4 regions of the Dietzia sp. Alg238-R159 genome follow, and region 3 is predicted to be linked to each of the others. Evidence: predicted binding sites of a transcription regulator. Region 3 holds the regulator's gene; each other region holds the start of a gene.
The links. Region 3 encodes LexA, which represses DNA repair genes until DNA is damaged. Its sites were predicted from a motif close to CGAACANNTGTTCG; they were not measured.
Positions count from the first base shown of each region.

Region 1: the regulator LexA is predicted to act here: its motif matches at 2,854-2,867, upstream of G6R20_RS11440 (HNH endonuclease signature motif containing protein).
Region 2: the regulator LexA is predicted to act here: its motif matches at 3,587-3,600, upstream of G6R20_RS19060 (HNH endonuclease signature motif containing protein).
Region 4: the regulator LexA is predicted to act here: its motif matches at 2,407-2,420, upstream of G6R20_RS10870 (HNH endonuclease signature motif containing protein).

Region 1 is NZ_UNRI01000004.1:68,519-73,552, forward strand. Features, by position in the region: gene G6R20_RS11425 (DUF5701 family protein) at 1-436, opposite strand, end outside; gene pgi (glucose-6-phosphate isomerase) at 488-2,146, shown strand; gene G6R20_RS11435 (dihydrofolate reductase family protein) at 2,193-2,789, shown strand; gene G6R20_RS11440 (HNH endonuclease signature motif containing protein) at 2,919-4,790, shown strand; gene G6R20_RS11445 (nucleotide pyrophosphatase/phosphodiesterase family protein) at 4,878-5,034, shown strand, end outside.
Region 2 is NZ_UNRI01000010.1:17,934-22,967, reverse strand. Features, by position in the region: gene G6R20_RS16355 (aconitate hydratase) at 1-1,651, opposite strand, end outside; gene G6R20_RS16350 (TerC family protein) at 1,836-2,888, opposite strand; gene G6R20_RS16345 (hypothetical protein) at 3,120-3,323, opposite strand; gene G6R20_RS19060 (HNH endonuclease signature motif containing protein) at 3,656-5,034, shown strand, end outside.
Region 3 is NZ_UNRI01000002.1:313,617-318,650, forward strand. Features, by position in the region: gene nrdR (transcriptional regulator NrdR) at 1-252, opposite strand, end outside; gene G6R20_RS06210 (hypothetical protein) at 364-804, opposite strand; gene lexA (transcriptional repressor LexA) at 1,036-1,704, shown strand; gene hflX (GTPase HflX) at 1,745-3,193, opposite strand; gene dapF (diaminopimelate epimerase) at 3,247-4,137, opposite strand; gene G6R20_RS06230 (malate synthase G) at 4,257-5,034, shown strand, end outside.
Region 4 is NZ_UNRI01000003.1:524,305-529,338, reverse strand. Features, by position in the region: gene G6R20_RS10880 (amidohydrolase family protein) at 1-1,090, opposite strand, end outside; gene G6R20_RS10875 (XRE family transcriptional regulator) at 1,388-2,011, shown strand; gene G6R20_RS10870 (HNH endonuclease signature motif containing protein) at 2,425-4,089, shown strand; gene G6R20_RS10865 (NAD(P)/FAD-dependent oxidoreductase) at 4,101-5,034, opposite strand, start outside.

The DNA.
Region 1 (5,034 bases), on a different contig from region 3:
GCAGCCAGCTGATCCCCTCGGAGACGGTGAGCGGGGTACGACCCCGGGCGCCCATCTCGGTGTGTGCGTCGGTGGGCGTCCAGTCCAGCATGTCGTCGTCGCGTGTCACGTCCCCCACCAGGTATAACGGGGCGTCCGGGACGTGGACGTCGTCGGTGGGCACGAACTCGGCCAGGTCGGTCATGTCGACGACGACGAAGCCCGCCTTACCGTGGCGGCGCATGAGGGTGGCCAGTCGCGCGGTGGGCACCAGGGACGGGTGGACGGCCAGCACGGACCCGCCACCGCCTTCGCTGTCGCCGGGTCCGGCAGGCAGTGCGCGGGCGTGGGCCCGCAGTTGATCGGCCGTGATTCCGGCGAGCTCGGGCACCCCGAGCTCGACGAGGCGCTCGACCTGGCGGGCGATGGGGGCTTCGGGCGGAACTCCGGGGGTCACATCGCTGGAACGGCCCGCGGCCCGCCGTTATTCCCGGTTAGCCTCGAAGCCATGACCGACATCAGCACGACGAAGCAGTGGACAGCGGTGGAGAACCTGGTTCCGTCGATCGGCGAGGTGTCTCTGCGGGAGCTGTTCGACGCCGACCCGGACCGCGGCCGCCGGATGTCGGTCACCGCGGGCGATCTGCACGTGGACCTGTCCAAACATCTGGTCACCGACGAGATCCTGTCCGCCCTGCTCGAACTCGCCCACGCCGCCCGGCTGCCGGCGCAGCGGGCCGCGATGTTCCGGGGCGACCGCATCAACACGACCGAGGATCGCGCGGTTCTCCACACTGCGCTCCGTCTTCCGCCCGATGCCGAACTCGTCGTCGACGACCGGAACGTGGTGGCCGACGTCCACGCGGTACTCACACGCATGGCCGACTTCTCCGACCGCGTCCGCTCCGGCGAGTGGACCGGACACACGGGCGAGCGGATCGACACGGTGCTCAACATCGGCATCGGGGGCTCCGACCTTGGCCCGGTGATGGTCGACAGCGCCCTGCGGCAGTTCCGGACGGCCGGCATCAGCGCCAGGTACGTCTCCAACGTCGACCCCGCCGACCTCTCGGCCACCCTCGCGGAGATCAACCCGGCAACGACCTTGGTGGTGGTCGCCTCCAAGACGTTCACCACCCAGGAGACCATGGCCAACGCGCACGCGGCGCGCCGGCACTTCGTGGAGGCCCTCGGCTCCGAGGACGCGATCGCCTCGCACTTCGTCGCCGTCTCCACCGCCGCCGAGAAGGTCGCCGACTTCGGCATCGCGGCGGACAACATGTTCGAGTTCTGGGACTGGGTCGGTGGACGATATTCCGTCTCCTCCGCCATCGGGCTGTCGGTGATGATCACGGTGGGGCCACCGGCGTTCATCGAACTGCTCGAGGGCTTCCACACGATGGATGAGCACTTCGCCACCGAGGCGCCCGAGCACAACGCACCGGTCCTCATGGCGCTGCTGGGGATCTGGTACACGTGCTTCCTCGGGTCGCAGTCCAAGGCCGTGATCCCCTACACCCAGGACCTCCGACGGTTCCCGGCCTACCTGCAGCAGCTGACCATGGAGTCGCTCGGCAAGTCGGTCCGGCTCGACGGCTCCGATGTCACCTACCCCACCGGCGAGGTCTACTGGGGCGAGCCCGGCACCAACGGCCAGCACGCGTTCTTCCAGCTCCTCCACCAGGGCACCCAGCTGGTTCCCGTCGATTTCATCGGGATCGCCCGCCCGGGCACGGACCTGGACGCCCACCCCACCGATGGGTCGGACGCGGTGTCCATGCACGACCTGCTCATGGCCAACCTGTTCGCGCAGTCGCGGGTCCTGGCGTTCGGCAAGACCGAGGAGGAGGTCCTCGCCGACGGCGTCGACCCGACTCTCGCGCCCCACAAGGTCATGCCCGGGAACCGGCCGTCCACCACGATCCTCGCGCCGTCGCTCTCGCCGGGTGTCCTCGGCCAGCTCATCGCACTGTACGAACACATCGTGTTCACCCAGGCCGCGATCCTCGGCATCAACGCGTTCGACCAGTGGGGCGTCGAGCTGGGCAAGGCCCAGGCCGGCGAGTTGCTGGGCGCGCTCACCGCCGACACCCACCCGGGCCCCACCTTCGATTCCTCCACGGACTCCCTGGTCGAGATCTACCGCGAGGCACGCGGCCGGCGCTGAGTACGGGCCCTCTCCCCCTCGCGCGGCGCGCGCCACCGTGCGATTCATGAGCATGGCCACGATCTACTGCACCGCGACGAGCCTCGACGGGTACATCGCCGACGACGACGAAAGCCTCACCTGGCTTTTCACCACTCCCGGAGGCGCCGCGCCGGGGTCGACTGCCGGGGCCGATGACGAGTCGGCGCCCGAGCTCCACTTCGACCGGTTCTTCGCCGGCGTCGGCTCGATCGTCTGCGGTGCGAACACCTTCGAGTGGGTCCGCCGGGATCTCACCAAGGACGGCCAACCGTTCGTCTGGCCGTACTCACAGCCCACCTGGGTCGTCACCCACCGGGACCTCGACCCCGTCGACGGCGTGGAGTTCTTCGCCGGCGATCTCGCCGACCTGCACCCCCGCCTCGTCGAGGCCGCGGCGGGGCGGGACGTCTGGGTGGTCGGTGGAGGCGACCTCGCCGGCCAGTTCGCCGATCTCGGCCTGCTCGACCGGGTGTGGATCCACCAGTGCGCGGTGGTCCTCGGCTCCGGCCGCCCCCTGCTCCCCCGTCGGCTCCGCCTCCACCGTCGTCAACTCGACACCGACGGGCAGTTCACCGCCATGCTCTTCGACGTCGTCGGCCCGGAACCGCGCGATTCGGCCTAGCTGCTCGACCCCCGGCGCGTCTCCTGTGCTCCTCCGGTGCGTCGGGGGAAAACCCTTGCGTACTCGAATGTGTGTGCGTACTGTAGAACACAGATTCGATACCAGCCAGACGGGCAGGGGGTGGGGCACATGGGCGGTAACGCAGACGCCGCGGCCGGTGGCCCGTCCCCATCCCCGTCCGGTGGCCCCTCCTCGTCCGGTGGCCCGTCCCCGTCCGGCGGCGGCGCCGGTTCCGCGGCGCCCGTGTCGCTGTCGGGGCTGCGGGCGGCGGCGCGTGAGGGGTGGATGGGCGAGAATCGTGCGGCGGCGCGCCGGTTCGTGGCCTGTTACGAGTTGTTTGTCGAATGCCAGCGCCGGGAGGAGTCCGGMGCGGGCGGCGGTGAGTGTCGGCCCGGTCATGCSGTYCTCGATCCGATCGATGTCGCGGCCGGGTACGTGGTGTCGGCGATGGCGATCTCGACGGGCCGGGCCGAACGGATGATCACCTTCGCCCTCGATCTGCACCTGCGGTATCCGGCGATCCTGTCCGCGATGGCGCAGGGGCGGCTGGATCTGCAGGCRGCGAATATCCTGGCCTCGCAGATGGCCACCGTCCACGTCGATGTGCTCGAGGCGGTGCAGCGGCAGGTCGTCGAGGAGTATCTCGCCGCGATCGAGGGCGGGGTGCGSTTGGGTGAGAAAGCCATCCGCGGCAACGTCGATGCGATCATCGCCCGCTACGACGCGAACGGCATCCGCCTGCGCCGTCAGGAAGCGGCCCGCACCCGCGGGGTGCGGTTCCACAAGGGCGTCGACGGCATGTCGAGTGTGTCGGCGATCCTGGCCACCGAGGAAGCGGCCGTCCTGGCCGAGGCCCTCGACCAACGCGTGAAAGACCACAAGTACGCCGACGCCCAAGCCGCCGCCAACACCCAAGCCGACACCGCCAACCCCGACACCGACACCAACACCGGCACCGGCGGCTCTGGCGAGGTCGAGGACTACTCGATCGCCGAGCGGCGCGCCGACGCCCTGATGTCCCTGGTGTGCGGCGATCCCGGCCTAGCCGGCACCCCTGCCCGCCCCGGCCGGCCCGGCGCGCCTGGTGCCGGGGTGGCGTTGCGGCCGAAGGTCACCGTCATCGCCACCGGCAACCACGCCCGCGACGCTGGCGGCGCCCGGGTGGAGTTCACCCGCACCGGCCAGGCCGCCCTGCAGGCCCTGCTGGACATGCTCGCCACCAGCGACGGAGCCACCTTCGAGCCCATCGACCCGCGCATCGGGGCCGCCGATGACGCCCGCGCCGCACTGAAGTACCGGCCCGGTGCCCAGTTGGCCCGCCGGATCCGGCTGCGCGATGGCACCTGTCGCCACCCCGGCTGCGCAATCCCGGCCGAGGCCTGTGATCTGGATCATGTGGTGCCGTTCGATCACGCCGACCCCCAGCGGGGCGGACACACCATCGAGGCCAACCTCGCCGCGATGTGCCGCCGGCATCACCGGTTCAAGACCTTCTCCGACTGGATCTACGACCTGCAGCCCGACGGCACTCTGACCGTGCGCACCCCGGACGGCACCACCATGCTCACCCGACCCTCCGGCCCACTGGCCGAGTACCGGCGCGAACAGGCCCGCGCCGAGACCGAGGCGTGGACCCGGCAGCAACGCCGCAGCCCCGACCCCACCGGCGACGAGAAGGCCGACGCCGAGCCGACCTTCTGGTCCCGCCGCGCCGCCCGCCACCGCACCGAACGCCGCAACGCCGAACGCGTCCGCACCTTTGACCCCACCCCACCCGCGCCCGGCACGGGCGCCGCCAGCTCCAGCACCGGCGCGGCCAGCTCCACCACCGCCGCGGCCACCGACACCACGCCCGAGAAAGCCACCCCCGCCAGCGCCACCCCCGAGAGCGCCAGCCGCTGGTGGGCCCGCAACAAGCCCCACCACAGCGACATCGAAAAAGGCATCCGCGCCCTACTCCACGAACGCCTCGACGAACTCATCGACCCACCACCCTTCTGACACCACGAGGGCCGCACCGAGTGAACCGAACCTCCTGGGGGCACGGATTTCCCCCACTCCGAGCGGGTCTTGAGGGATGGTGAGTGAATGAGCCCGATTCCCGCCAGCCCGTCGGACAATTCGCTGGCCGACGTCATGCCGTCAGTAGCCGCCGCCCTGGGTCTAGATCTACCTAACCCGCTGCGTATACTGCCGACTCGGGACGCGGTACTCGTACTCATCGACGGGCTGGGCGCCGAACTCA
Region 2 (5,034 bases), on a different contig from region 3:
CGATACACGTCGTGCAGCCGTAGCCGACCAGATCGAACCCGAGCTCCTCCAGGTACGGGGTGAGGCCGGACCGGTCGTAGTAGTCGGTGACGACCCGAGACCCGGGGGCCAACGTCGTCTTGACCCACGGCTTGGGCTTCAGACCACGCTCCACGGCCTTCTTGGCCAGCAGCGCCGCTCCGATCATCACCGAGGGGTTGGACGTGTTGGTGCACGAGGTGATCGCCGCGATGACCACGTCCGCGTGGTCGAAGATCACCGGCGACTCGTCGCCGTCGATCATGATCTCCGCCGGATCGCTCGGCCACCCGAGCTCGGCGTTGGCGGTCAGCTGCTCCTCGGAGTAGTGGCGGGGAGGCTCGTTCTTCGCCGTAGTGGAACCGGGGGAGACCGGGTCGCTGGCGGGGAAGGAGTCCGCCGAGGCGTCATCCAGACTCCCGTCGTCCTTCTCCGACCGGTTCTTCTCCTCGTCGAGATTGCCCAGCACCACGGCCGGCGCATCGCCCAGCGCGATGCGGTCCTGCGGCCGCTTGGGCCCGGCGATCGACGGGACCACCGTCCCCAGGTCCAGCTCGATGACCTCGCTGTACTCGGCCGGGTTGTCCGGGTCGTGCCACAGGCCCTGCTCCTTGGCGTAGACCTCGACCAGCTCGATCTGCTGTTCCGACCGACCCGTCAGCCGCAGGTAGTCCAGCGTCTCGTCGTCTACCGGGAAGATGGCGCACGTCGAGCCGAACTCGGGGCTCATGTTGCCCAGTGTCGCCCGGTTGGCCAGCGGGACCGCCGCGACGCCCGGGCCGAAGAACTCCACGAACTTGCCCACCACGCCGGTCTGGCGCAGCAGCTCCGCGACGGTGAGGACGAGATCGGTGGCCGTGGTGCCCTCCCGCAACTCGCCGGTCAGCTTGAGCCCGATGACCTGCGGGATCAGCATGCTCATCGGCTGGCCGAGCAACGCGGCCTCCGCCTCGATGCCGCCGACGCCCCAGCCCAGCACGCCGAGACCGTTGACCATCGGCGTGTGGGAGTCGGTACCGACGAGCGTGTCCGGGTAGGCCTGGGTCATACCGTCGGTCCCCTCGCGCGTGAAGACGACCCGGGACAGGTATTCGAGGTTGACCTGGTGGCAGATGCCGGTGTTCGGCGGGACCACCACGAAGTCGGCGAACGACTCCTGCGCCCACCGGAGCAGCTGGTAGCGCTCCTGGTTGCGGCCGAACTCCAGCTCGGCATTGACCTCGAACGCATCCGGGCGGCCGAATACGTCCGCGATGATCGAGTGGTCGATCACGAGCTCGCCGGGGATGAGCGGATTGATCTTCTTGGGGTCGCCGCCGAGGTCGGTGATGGCATCGCGCATCGCGACCAGATCCACCACGCACGGCACCCCGGTGAAGTCCTGCATCAGCACCCGGGCGGGCGTGTACTGGATCTCCCGCTCCGGCGGGGACTGGGGAGTCCACTCCCGCAGTGCCTCGACCTGCTCGGCCGTCACCACTCGGCCGTCCTCGTTGCGCAGGAGATTCTCCAGCAGGACCTTGAGGCTGTAGGGGAGCGGGACCGCGGTGGAGACCTGATCGAGTCGGTAGACCTCGTAGTCCACGCCCCCGACTGCCAGCGAATCCCTCGAACCGAAACTGTTGACACTCATGACCGGCCCTTTCGTAGAGGTGCCGGTGCGGCCCGTGCTAGTGACGAGGATCACCGGCGTTGTTGCCGACCCTACTCCCGAAAACCGGAAGTCATAAGGCGTCACGCGTACCCGGGCTGGGGCTCGAGAGGGTCCCGCGCACCCGCTTGTCGCGGGGTGTGCGCGGGACGCTCTTCGGCAACGGTCAGCGTGGTGTCGCGGCGGGGGAGTCCTCTGACACGCCGCGCGTCCGCCCGCGACGGAACAGCGGCTCGAGCTGCGCGTCCTCCTCGGCGGTGGCGATGCGGAACGGAGGCTCGGCCGGTGTCGGCGGGCTCTGGCGCTCGTGACCACGCGTGGCCCGCAGGCTCGCCACGACCGACACGGTGAGGATGGTCGCGATCACGGCCAGCGAGATGGGGGTCGGAATGTAGAAGACGTCGATCTTGAGCAGCATCTTCGCGCCGACCCACATCAGCACCAGTGCCAGCCCGATCTTGAGGTAGACGAACCGGTGGACCAGATCCGCCAGCAGGAAGTACATCGCGCGCAGGCCCAGGATCGCGAACGCGTTGGCCGTGAAGACCAGGAACACCTCGTCGGTGACCGCGAAGATGGCGGGAATGGAGTCGACGGCGAAGACCACATCGGTCGTCTCGACCAGCACCAGCACAGCCAACAGGGGAGTGGCCATGATCAGCCCGCCCTTACGGACCAGCAGCCGCTGACCGTGGAACGTGTCCGTCATGGGCACCAGCCGGCGGAAGGCCGCGAGAATGCGGGACTGGTCCGGGTTGAGGTGCTCGTCGCGCTGGCGGATCATGCGAAAGCCCGTGTACAGCAGGAATGCGGCGAAAATGTACAGGATCCAGGAGAAGTTCTGGATGAGCAGCGCGCCGCCGGCGATGAAGATGCCGCGGAATACCAGCGCGCCCAGGACGCCGAGGAACAGGACCCGGTGCTGGAACTGGGCGGGCACCGCGAAGTGGGCGAAGATGATCGCCCAGACGAAGACATTGTCCACTGCCAGGGACTTCTCTATGAGATACCCGGCGAAGTACTGCTGGCCTAAGTCCGCGCCCCAGACCGCCCAGACGATCGCGCCGAAGCCGACGCCGAGGGCGATCCAGACGGCAGACCACACCGCGGCTTCCCTGACGCCGATGACATGTGCTTTGCGGTGGGCGACGAGGTCTATGGCCAGCATCACGACGATGAAGGCGATGACCGCGAGCCAGAGCCAGAGAGGGGTGTGCATTATCGGGGACCTTTCGATCAGTGGGTGATCGAAGGTCTCTCCCGGCCTGGTCGGCCCGCGCCGCCGGGCCCGAGGGCCGGAATGACGACGACGCGTGTGAGGGATACTCCCCTTCTGGTGCTGCAAGGTTAGCGGCACCGGCAGGGCGGCGCAACGGCGGATTCGTCACCTTGGCTGCACCCCTTGCCGGTTCGGCACGCTCCGCGCCCGGCTCAGGCGCGGAGCGCAGGGTCAGGCGACCTCGTCGTCGTCACCCACCGCTTCGCCGTCGCCGTCGTCGGCGGGGAGCTCGATGGCCTGCTCGGCAACGTCGGCCGGATTTGCCTCGCGGAAGGGGTCCTCGACGGTCACCTCGGGCTCGTACTCCTCGGGTGCGGTGACTGAATCCGGGCCCGGGGTGTACTCGTCCGGGTCGATACGGTCCTCGGCGATCATCTCGTCCTCCTCCTGGCGCAGGGGCGTGTGCCTCCACCTCTAGCAGCCTCCCGCGGGCGGCGCCAGGGGCGGCGGCAACGAAAGATCGTCTCGCTGGCATCGTCCCGGGTCGTGAGGCTGTTGTGGTCGATGCTCCGAGGGGTGACCGGCAGCATGGAGGCAGCCTATTGCGACGAGTCCACCCTGCTGGCTGGGTTCTTCTGCGCCAGTCGAGAGGGATGGGCCCCGGGTGGCGAAGTGTAGTGATTCGACCCTTGCGTGTTCGAATGGGTGTGCGTAGTATAGAACACAGATTCGATACCAGGTAGCCAGGCGGTCAGGGGGTGGAGCACATGGGCGGAAACGCAGACACCGCGGCCGGTGGCCCGTCCCCGTCCGGCGACTCCTCCCCCTTTGTCTCGCCCTCCGCGCCCACTGCAATGTCGGAACTGCGGGCGGCGGCGCGGGAGGGGTGGATGGGCGAGAATCGTGCGGCGGCGCGCCGGTTCGTGGCCTGTTACGAGTTGTTTGTCGAATGCCAGCGTCGGGAGGAGTCCGGGGCGGGCGGCGGTGAGTGTCGGCCCGGTCATGCGGTGCTCGATCCGATCGATGTCGCGGCCGGGTATGTGGTGTCGGCGATGGCGATCTCGACGGGCCGGGCCGAACGGATGATCACCTTCGCCCTCGATCTGCACCTGCGGTATCCGGCGATCCTCTCCGCGATGGCGCAGGGGCGGCTGGATCTGCAGGCTGCGAATATACTGGCCTCGCAGATGGCCACCGTCCACGTCGATGTGCTCGAGGCGGTGCAGCGGCAGGTCGTCGAGGAGTATCTCGCCGCGATCGAGGGCGGGGTGCGCATGGGCGAGAAAGCCATCCGCGGCAACGTCGATGCGATCATCGCCCGCTACGACGCCAACGGCATCCGCTTGCGCCGTCAGGAAGCGGCCCGCACCCGCGGGGTGCGGTTCCACAAGGGCGTCGACGGCATGTCCAGTGTCTCGGCGATCCTGGCCACCGAGGAAGCCGCCGTCCTGGCCGAGGCCCTCGACCAACGCGTGAAAGACCACAAGTACGCCGACGCCCAAGCCGCCGCCAACATCCAAGCCGACACCGCCGACCCCGACACCGACACCGGCACCGGCGGCTCTGGCGAGGTCGAGGATTACTCGATCGCCGAGCGTCGCGCCGACGCCCTGATGTCCCTGGTGTGCGGCGATCCCGGCCTAGCCGGCACCCCCGCCCGCCCCGGCCGTCCCGGCGCGCCGGGTGCCGGGGTGGCGTTGCGGCCGAAGGTCACCGTCATCGCCACCGGCAACACCGCCCGCGACGCCGGCGGCGCCCGAGTGGAGTTCACCCGCACCGGCCAGGCCGCCCTGCAGGCCCTGCTCGACATGCTCGCCACCAGCGACGGAGCCACCTTCGAACCCATCGACCCGCGCATCGGCGCCGCCGATGACGCCCGCACCGCCCTTAAATACCGGCCCAGCGCCCAGTTGGCCCGCCGGATCCGGCTGCGCGATGGCACCTGTCGCCACCCCGGCTGTGCGATCCCGGCCGAGGCCTGTGATCTGGACCATGTGGTGCCGTTCGATCACGCCGACCCCCAGCGGGGCGGGCACACCATCGAGGSMAACCTCGCCGCAATGTGCCGGCGCCATCACCGGTTCAAGACCTTCTCSGACTGGATCTACGACCTRCAGCCCGACGGCACCCTGCTGGTGCGCACCCC
Region 3 (5,034 bases):
GAGGCGACGGAGAGCGTCCTCGTCGACCGATCGTCCCTGGCACGCGCGGCGGACACCGCGAACGACCTTGTCCCGGCTGAACGCCTCGGTCACCCCGTTCCGCTTGAGAACCGTCAGCAGTGGCGTCTCGAGCGTCGTGAACCGGTGTCCGCACCGGGGGCACTCCCGTCGACGCCGGATCGCCTGTCCCTCGTCGACGGATCGTGAGTCGATCACCCGGGAGTCCTCGTGATGGCATGTCGGGCAGTACATTCCCGTGGGGCCCTTCGTCGACCGGAGTTCACACGTCCCGGATCGTGCCTGACGGAACGCGGGGGTGGCAGACCGCCGCCCGCGGTCCATTCTAGGAGGCCCGCTGCCCGGTCACGCGTAGGCGGGTCCGCCGAGGAAGGCCACTGCGAGAAGCATGATCACGCCGAATGCGATCCCGCACGCCAGCAGTGCCCAGGCCGGCACGTCGTCGACCACCCCGGTGGACACCGGGGCCTCGACGTGGCACGCCCGCGCGCGGTCCGTCGAGACCGGGCGCACGAGTACACGCCGACCGGGGGCGACCGATGTGACGGTGGCCGGACGGGCCGCCACCCGCGGCCGGACGAGGTTCCCCGCACGGGCGGACGTGACGGCCAGCCGATTGCCCTCGGGTCGGACCAGCGTGCGCCGCGGCGCAGGCGTGGGACGCACGAGCACCGACACATCTCTCGGCCGGTCGAGGTGAGCGCCCTGTCCACGATGGTCATCGGGGCAGACCTCGGTCCACCGCACGGCCGGACGTGGGTGGGACTGAAGCTCGACAACGGTCATGGTGGCTCCCTACTCGATACGGTGTGCGATCAGGGTTCGCACACCTGTATGTCTGTCTCAGTACATCTGTTCGAATCCGAACTCCCCTAGAGTTGTATCACGCGACTCCGACACAATCACGATTCGCAGAGGAATTTCTTCGAACACGTGTGTGGCGCAAGGCGGTGGTTGGCACTAGGGTGTAGACAGATCACAGCGTCGAACATTCATTCGCCGAAGGGACCCCACGAGATGCCGAAGCCCGATTTCGAGTCACTGACGGACCGACAGAAGAGCGTTCTCCTGCACATCCACGACACCGTCAAGGAGCGTGGTTATCCGCCGAGCATCCGCGAGATCGGGGACGCGGTCGGCTTACAGTCCACGTCGTCGGTGGCGCATCAACTCCGCACGTTGGAGAAGAAGGGCTTCCTGACGCGGGATCCTCACAAGCCGCGCGCGGTCGACGTCCACGGTGTCCCGGGGCAGAAGTCACGGGGCCGCCGGTCACCTGCGCCGGAGCCCCAGCGTCCGGGAGGCGCGGTCGAACCCGTCTACGTACCCGTCCTCGGCCGGATCGCGGCGGGCGGGCCCATCCTCGCGGAACAGGCCGTCGAGGAGATCTTCCCCCTGCCGGCGGACCTCGTCGGGTCAGGTGATCTGTTCATGCTCAAGGTCGTCGGCGAGTCGATGATCGACGCCGCCATCTGCGATGGCGACTACGTGGTGGTCAGGCGGCAGAACGTCGCGGACAACGGGGAGATCGTCGCCGCCATGATCGACGGGGAGGCCACGGTCAAGACCTTCCGGAACGACTCGAGCGGAGTCTGGTTGTTGCCCCACAATCCGTCGTTCAGCCCGATTCCGGGCGAGCACGCGACGATCCTCGGCAAGGTCGTGACGGTGTTCCGGAAGCTCTGAGCCCGTTGTTCGATTGACGCGCCGCCCGTCCCCGCAGGGGTCAGGCGGCGCCGTCATGTGGATCGCGGACCGCGAACTCGTCCAGTTCGCCGGCCACGGACGCGGGCAACCGGACCACCAGCCGGGTTCCGTCCTGGGTGTGTTCCTCCTCGACCACCGCGCCCTCGGCGTGGACCCGCGACACCACGTCCCCGCGGGAGTACGGAACGGACAGGGTCAGCTCGGTGTCCCCGGAGGCGACGATCTGGGTGATCCTCTCGAGGAGCTCGTCGACGCCCTGCCCGGTGACCGCCGAGACGAACACGGCGTCGGGTAGCGCGTGGTGCAATTCGGTCAGGACCACGGGATCCGCGGCGTCGATCTTGTTGATGACGAGAAGTTCGCGGGGACGCTCCGCGTTCTGCTCTTCCACCACCTCGTTGATCACCTTGCGCACCGCCTCGATCTGGCGGAGCGGGAAGGCATCCGAACCATCCACCACGTGGAGGAGCAACTCGGAGTCGACGACCTCTTCAAGAGTCGACCTGAAGGCCTCGACCAACTGGGTCGGCAGATGCCTGACGAATCCCACGGTGTCCGTGAAGACGACCGCCCTGCCGTCGGGCAACTCGGCCTTCCTCGTCGTCGGATCGAGGGTGGCGAACAGGGCGTTCTGAACCAGGACGCCGGCTCCGGTGATCCGGTTGAGCAGGCTGGACTTCCCGGCGTTCGTGTATCCGGCGATGGCGATGGACGGCACCGGAGTGGAACGCCGACGGTGCCGTTTGGTGTCCCGGGACTGCTTCATCCCCTTGATGTCGCGACGCAGACGGGCCATCCGCTCGCGGATCCGGCGCCGATCGGTCTCGATCTTGGTCTCACCCGGGCCGCGAAGACCGACGCCGCCGTTGCTGCCGGCACGGCCGCCCGCCTGGCGGGACAACGACTCGCCCCAACCACGCAGACGGGGCAGCATGTACTCCATCTGGGCGAGCGTCACCTGGGCCTTGCCCTCACGGCTGGTGGCGTGCTGCGCGAAGATGTCGAGGATCAGCGCGGTACGGTCGATGACCTTGACATTGACCGCCTTCTCCAGCGCGAGCAGCTGCCCCGGGGTGAGCTCGCCGTCGCAGATGACGGTGTCGGCGCCGGTCGCCGCGATCACGTCCTTGAGGACGCTGACCTTGCCCGACCCGATGTACGTGGCGGCATCGGGCTTGTCGCGGCGCTGGATGAGCGCGTCGCACACCTCCGATCCCGCGGTCTCGGCGAGCTGGGCGAGCTCGTCCATCGCGGCGTCCGCCTGTGCGGCGGACCCTTCGGTCCAGACACCGACGAGCACGACACGTTCGAGTCGGAGCTGGCGGTACTCGGCGTCGTTGACGTCCTGGAGTTCGGTGGAGAGCCCCGCCACCCGGCGCATCGAGGATCTCTCCTCGAGCTGGAATTCACCGATGGATGGATCGAGGTCGCGTGTCGGCCGGTCAGCGGCCGTGTGATCAGTAGTCATTCGGGTTCATCTTCTCACACCGGGCCCCCCGGTGTCCCGTTCGAGACGGTGTGCTACCGACCACGGTGGTAATGACCGTGGGCGACGAGTGTGGACGGACCGGTGAGCGAGGACCCGGCACCGGTCAGTGATACCTCCACCTCGCCGCCCGGGACCACCACGACGACGTCGCCCGTCGCCTCCCCCGAGTCGGCCAGCGCGGCGACCGCGGTCGCGACGATTCCGGTTCCGCAGGACATGGTCTCCCCTGATCCCCGCTCGTGGACCCGCATGGCGACCCGACCGTCCACCATCGGGGTGGCGATCTCGACATTGACGCCGTCGGGAAAGAAGGCCCGGTCGTACCCGGGGGCCTCCTGCACCCGCAGCCCGGCGAGGTCCGCGGCGTCCAGATCGGGGACCACACAGGCGAGGTGCGGATTGCCCATGTCGACGGCGAGCCCGGCGAACGTCCGGCCACCGACCTCCGCCGACGACAGTCCGAGCAGTCGCGGCTCCCCCATGTCCACCCGCACCACGGCGTCATCACCCGAGTGTGAGAGGACCTCGGCGGGGCGGGCCCCGGACCGCGTGCCCACCGGGATCGAGCCGACCTCCGCTCTCCCGGTCGCGACGAGGGCGTGGGTGAAGACCCGGACCCCGTTGCCGCACATCTCCGCGATGGAGCCATCGGCGTTGCGGTAGTCCATGAACCAGTCCGCACTGTCCACGCCGGGCGGCAGGCTCGCGAGCACGCCCCGGTCGACGAGGGCTCCGGCGGTCGCGATCCTCAGCACCCCGTCGGCGCCGATTCCGCCACGCCGATCGCACAGTGCGCGTACCAGGTCGACGTCGAGGTCCAGGTCGGCCTGATCGTCCGGGAGGATCACGAAGTCGTTGAGGGTGCCGTGGCCCTTGAGGAAGGCGATACCGTCGGGCTGCGAGGCCTGGCGCGTCGAAGTCATGGCGAAATCGTACTCGCCGGCGGGGACCGTTCCGCACCGTGGAAATGTCGGATGATGCCGGACGGTACGCCAACTAGAGTCGACCCGGAGAACGGTCCCCTACCTCCAGGAGAGCATCGATGTCCGAACGCATCACTGTCGGCGGAATCCAGGTCGACGAGGTCCTGTACGACTTCGTCAACTCCCAGGCGATCCCGGGCACCGGGGTCGATCCCGACGCGTTCTGGGCGGGCGCCTCCGAGATCTTCACCGAGCTGGCCCCCCGCAACCGCGAACTACTCGACACCCGCGACCGGTTGCAGTCCGAGATCGACGCCTGGCACCACGAGAATCCGGCGCCGATCGACCCGACCGCCTACAAGGCGTTCCTGCAGGAGATCGGGTACCTGGTGCCCGAGCCCGAGTCCGTGTCCGTCACGACCGAGAACGTCGACGCGGAGATCGCCACGGTCGCCGGCCCGCAGCTCGTCGTGCCGGTCATGAACGCCCGGTTCGCTATCAATGCGGGCAACGCCCGATGGGGTTCGCTCTACGACGCGCTCTACGGCACCGATGCGATCCCGGAGTCCGACGGCGCCGAGCAGGGCTCGGGGTACAACAAGGTCCGCGGCGACAAGGTCATCGACTGGGCCCGTGAATTCCTCGACGACGCCGCACCGCTGGCGTCGGGCAGCCACGTGGGTTCCACGGGCTACGCCGTGGTCGACGGTGGCCTGCAGGTGACCGTGTCCGACGGGTCGACCGCCCGGTTGGCGGCCCCGGAGAAGTTCGTGGGCTACCTGGGCGAGCCCTCGAGCCCGTCGTCGGTCCTGCTGTGCAACAACGGTCTGCACATCGAGATCCAGATCGACCCGGACTCCCCCGTCGGCTCGACCGACGGCGCCGGGGTCAAGGACG
Region 4 (5,034 bases), on a different contig from region 3:
GCCAGGCGGTGTCCATGTCGAGGTGGGCGGCCACGATCAGCAGCATCGCCGTCTCGGTGGCGTCGGAGCGGCCGACCGGGTTGAACGGGTCGCGCACGTTGTCGGCGCCGGCGGCGACGGTCACGTCGGTCTCGAGCAGGGCCCGCACCGGGGGCAGGCCGCGCGGGACCGAGGTGCAGCCGGTGCGGCCCTGCAGGTACAGGTTGGTGATCGGCAGCGTCACCACCCCGACGTCCGCCCTGCCCAGCGCGCCGGCCGCGCGGGATTGGCCCGCCGCGTCGAGCGAGCCGATCCGGCAGCAGTGCCCGGCCGTGCGGATCTGCCCCGCGGGCCAGGACGCGACGCGCTCGGTGAACACCTCGAGCATGGCGTGGTCGCCGTCGAGGAACTCGTCCACGTGCAGGTCGATGCCGGTGCCCAGCTCCTCGGCGAGGTCCACCAGCCGGTGCGTCTCGGAGACCGGGTCGGTGGAGATGTGCGGGGCCCCGCCGATGAGGTCGGCGCCGGCCGCGATCGCGGCGCGCGCCCGGTCCGCCGGGTCGACCTCGTTGACCATCACCGAGATCTGCAGGTCCATCACGCCGGCCAGCTCGTCGCGGACGCGGACGAGAGCGCGGACGCCGCGCAGCGGGTCGTGGTCGTCGTGCAGGTCCACGTGGCTGCGCACCGCGGTCGTCCCGTTGGCCACGAGCTTGCGCGCCGCGGCCAGGGCGCGGGCGTGGATCTCGTCCTCGTCGACCGTCGCGGCGTAGGCCCGCCACGCGTCGATCGCGGCGCCCAGATCGCAGCCCGGCGGCCGCGTGGCGCCCCAGCTCAGGGCCTTGTCGAGGTGGGCGTGCGGCTCCGCGGGCGCGGTGAGCACCATGTAGCCGCGGGCGTCGATCACCGATTCGCCCCCGGTAGGACCACCGCGCGTCGGGGTGGCCCCCGCGTCCGTCACGGCCACGACCACCCCGTCGACGATGTCCACGTCGACCACCCGACCGCCCTGCAGTCGCGCCCCCGCGATGCGGTCCACGTGGCGCGCCGCGGCTCGCTCGGCCCCGACTCCGCGCTGTGCATCGCGCTGTGTCGCTCGTCGTGGTTCCATCGTTCCCCTCCTCTGCCGTCGGCTCCGTCCCACCGGCCCGGTCTCCCTGATCGCCTGCGGCACTTGTGCATCCGACCCCGGGGCGGGATAGTGACCCCGGGTATTGATCGGATCAATAATGATGAGTGTGGTGGCCCCGTGTTTCGGCGGCATTACCCCGCTGTTCCGGCGTGGTTCCGGTGTCCGCCAGTTCCGCGCCGACGCGACTACCTGCACGAATACTGACCCCGGCAGACCGCGTCCCACCAGATCCCGCCCCGCCAGACCCCGACCCGCCCCAACCGCACGGGAGGCCCCATGACCACCGCACGAGGCGACTCGCTGGACCGTCTCGGCGCGCGCATCCGGCACCACCGCCGCCAACTCGGACTGACGCTCGTTGAGGTGGCCGACCAGGCCGGGATCTCGCAGCCCTTCCTCAGCCAGATCGAGCGCGGCAAGGCGGCCCCGAGCATGTCCACGCTCGAGGGGCTCGCCCACGCCCTGGGCACGACCCAGGCCCACCTCCTCGACGCGGTCAACACAGGCGGGGCCTCCGACCCCGGCGGCGCCGGCGGCTCCGGCGGCTCCGGCCAGGACCCGGCCCATTCCGACCGGGTCGACGTCCAGCGCTCCACCGAGGGCGCCACCCTGACCCGGGCGGAGGGCACGGTCGGCGGTCACACCCGACTCCTGCCCGGAGGCCCGGGGGGCACGCAGTTCCTCGAGTTCGTGGAGACCAACCACGTCCCGGGCCGGTTCTTCGAACACCCCGGCCAGGAATGGCTCTACGTCACCCGGGGCACCGTCCTGCTCGAGGTCGGCGATTCGCTCACCCGACTCGAGGCGGGCGACGTCGCGAGGTACAACGGCGCCCTCCCCCATCGCTGGTACGTCCCCGACGGCAGCGAGGCATGCCTCATCGTCGCCCGACCGGGTTGAAACCGGCCCCGACGCGCTGACCTGCGGCGCCCTGCAGACGGCGAGCTGGGCACCGCAGGTCAGACGGCGTGCACTCCTGCCAGTACCGCGCCTGCCAGTACCGCAGCGTCGACCACCCGACCCCTCCGCGCGCGATTCGCCGCGTCCGACTCACCTCCCCCGATTCCCCACGACACCGGCAGCCCGAGCTCGCCGGCGCCGGCTCGCGCAGACCTCCCACCTGCGGTGCCCTGCGAGGGGCGCGCAGGGCACCGCAGGTCAGAGGGCACCGCAGTCAGTGGGCGCCGGGCGTGGCGGTCAGGAAACGACGACGACTGGCTTGGCCCTCTCCTCCCACGCCGGTCGTACTCGACAGCACTTTCGATAACACGAGTGATGCGCACACTGTCGTACCTAGAACATACGGTCGAATCATGACCACCACCTCCACGCCCGACGCCCACGATTCCACCGTCCCTGACGCCTCCGGCGACCCCGATGCAACCGGCGACCCCGTAGCCCCCGCCGCGCCTGCCCCACTCGTGCCGCCGAAGGGGTTCACGACCGCCACGGGTCCCGCCGTCGACGTGATCGTCCCAGAGGCCTACGCCCGGTGGGATCCACATCAACAGCGCGGATATCTCGCCCAACGCCTGATCAACGCGGCGGAGGGACGCACCGTCGCCTTCGCCTATGACTGCGTCCGGGTCGCGGGACAGCGCGACCGCCACCGGGACCCGTGGGAGACCGCCGCCTCGATGGTCAGCGCCTCGATGGCGTTGTCCCGGCACGGCGCCTCGCGTCTGGTCACCACCGCGGTCGAGTTGACCGAGCGGCTCCCCCGTACCGCCGCCCTGCTCGCGACCGGATGGATCGGCATCCTCGCCGCCCACACGATCGCCGAGGAGACCGCGATGGTCTCCGATGAACTCATGCCCGAACTCGACAGGCGGATCAGTGAGGCACTGGCTCCCACCAGACGCCGCACTCACCCACCGAGACTCGGTCCGCTACGAAAGATGCTCACCAAAGCCGTCTCGGCGTGCGACCCGGTCGGGGCCGACGCCAGGGCGAGGGAGGCGCGGCGGGACCAGGATGTCGAGATGGTGCCGCTGGCCGACGACAGGGCCCTCATCACAGCGCACCTCACCGCAGAGACCGCCGTGGAGATCGCCGACCGCATCGAGGCCCTCGCGCGCACCGCCTCCGAGGACGACCCGCGTTCTCTCGGTGAGTTGCGTGCCGCGGGCCTCTTGGCGCTGAGTCGCGGGTGGGCCTGCCTGCCCGACGTCGACGGCGAACACCCCGGTGACCCGGACGGACAGGCGGCCGCTCGGCGGGTGACCATCTACGCCTACGACGACGGTAGTCCGGACAACCGTGGCCTCACGCTGGCCGGCTACGGGCCGATCACCGGTCACACCGCCGACCAGCTGGAGCGCAGCGCTCGTCGCCGGATCGACTCACTGGCAGATCTCGCGGACCCCGACTGCTACGCGGCCCGGCGGTACACGCCCTCCGAGGCGTTGGCACGCTTCTGCAAGGGCCGCGACGGCACCTGTGTCTTCCCCGGTTGCCAGACGCCGGCCGAGAAGACCGACCTCGACCACATCATCCCGTTCGACCATGACAACCCGGAGTGCGGCGGGCACACCACGTCCGATGATCTCGGCTCCCTCTGCCGCTTCCACCACCGACTCAAGACCGAGGGAATCTGGGCTTACTACCGGGACATCGACGGAACCTACGTCTGGCTCCACGGCCCCAATCACCCGGAGGCCGATCCGGGAACGCGCATCACGACGGCCCCCGGTGGACCGCTGGCCGCGCTCGCCCCGCCGCGGCATCCGGAGTCCAGCCGACGGCAGCAGGACGCGGCCGAAGCCGGCAGGACCGGCAGCGGCTCACCGGCGTCGAGGAGGCGCCCCCACCTGCGTCACCGCCGCGCGGCGGAGCGCAGCAGGCTGCGGGCCCAGGCGCACCATCGTCGACAGGAACCCCGGTCAGGGCGTCCGCAGCGCTCGGCTCCCCCGCAGGATGACCGGCCCCAGCAGGACCAGCCGCGGTCCTCGGCGTTCGACGATGAGCCGCCGTTCTGATGGCGGGGCCGTCAGTAGCGGGGTCTCGTCGGGTACCAGCCGTCGTCGGGGCGGTGCGGGCCGATCGACCGGACCTCGCGGAACTCGAAGCCCGCGAAGTCGTCCGCGAGGCGGTCCCAGTTCTCGCGAGTGATCGCGGTGGTGACCGCCCCCGCGATGCGACCGACACCTCCGTAGATGCCGGACAGCTGGTTTCCGGTGACGCCCATGGACGTGCGCGCGCCGGTCGAGAAGTGGTGCAGCCTGGTCACCCAGGGCGCGGAGCCCGGTCGGCGTTCGGTGAACTCGAAACCCGGTCCGAGGTAGGGGTTGCGTCCTGCCGGGTGGTCGGCGGCGAAGTCGTGCACGTCGGCCCACAGGGCGATGTCGTCGACGAACTCCGCGAGCTCCGGGCGCAGTCGCAGGTCGACCTCGTACCCGGTCGCGGCGATCACCACATCGGCGTGGAACCGGCCGGCGGGGGTGACGATGGCGAGCTCGGTCCCGCCCGCGCCGTCGTCGACCACCGCGACCGAGTCCCAGGCACAGCCTGTGCGCAGTGCGAAGTCGGGATGGGCGAAGCACCGCCACACCGTGTGCTGGGTCGGCGGCTGCGGCAAGCCCCCGCTGAGGAGGGTGAAGTCCCACTTCGCGCGATCGTCGAGGTCGTAGAAGCGTTCCTGCATGCCGGGGAACTCCATCCACCGCAGCGGGTTGGAGTCCGGGACGGTGTCCCGCTGCATGAACACCTCCGCTCGCGCGGCGCCGTGGTCGAGCGCGGTGGCGGCGTTGTCGAACCCGGAGGCTCCGCCGCCCAGGACGGCGACCCGCCGGCCGCGCAGGGCCTCGAAGTCGATCGGGTCCTCGGTGTGGAACCAGCGCTCGCGCGGCAGCGCGCGAACCATCTCCGGCACTCGCTGTCCGCCGCCGCCGCTGAGGCCGAGGGCGAACACGATCCGCCGGGCG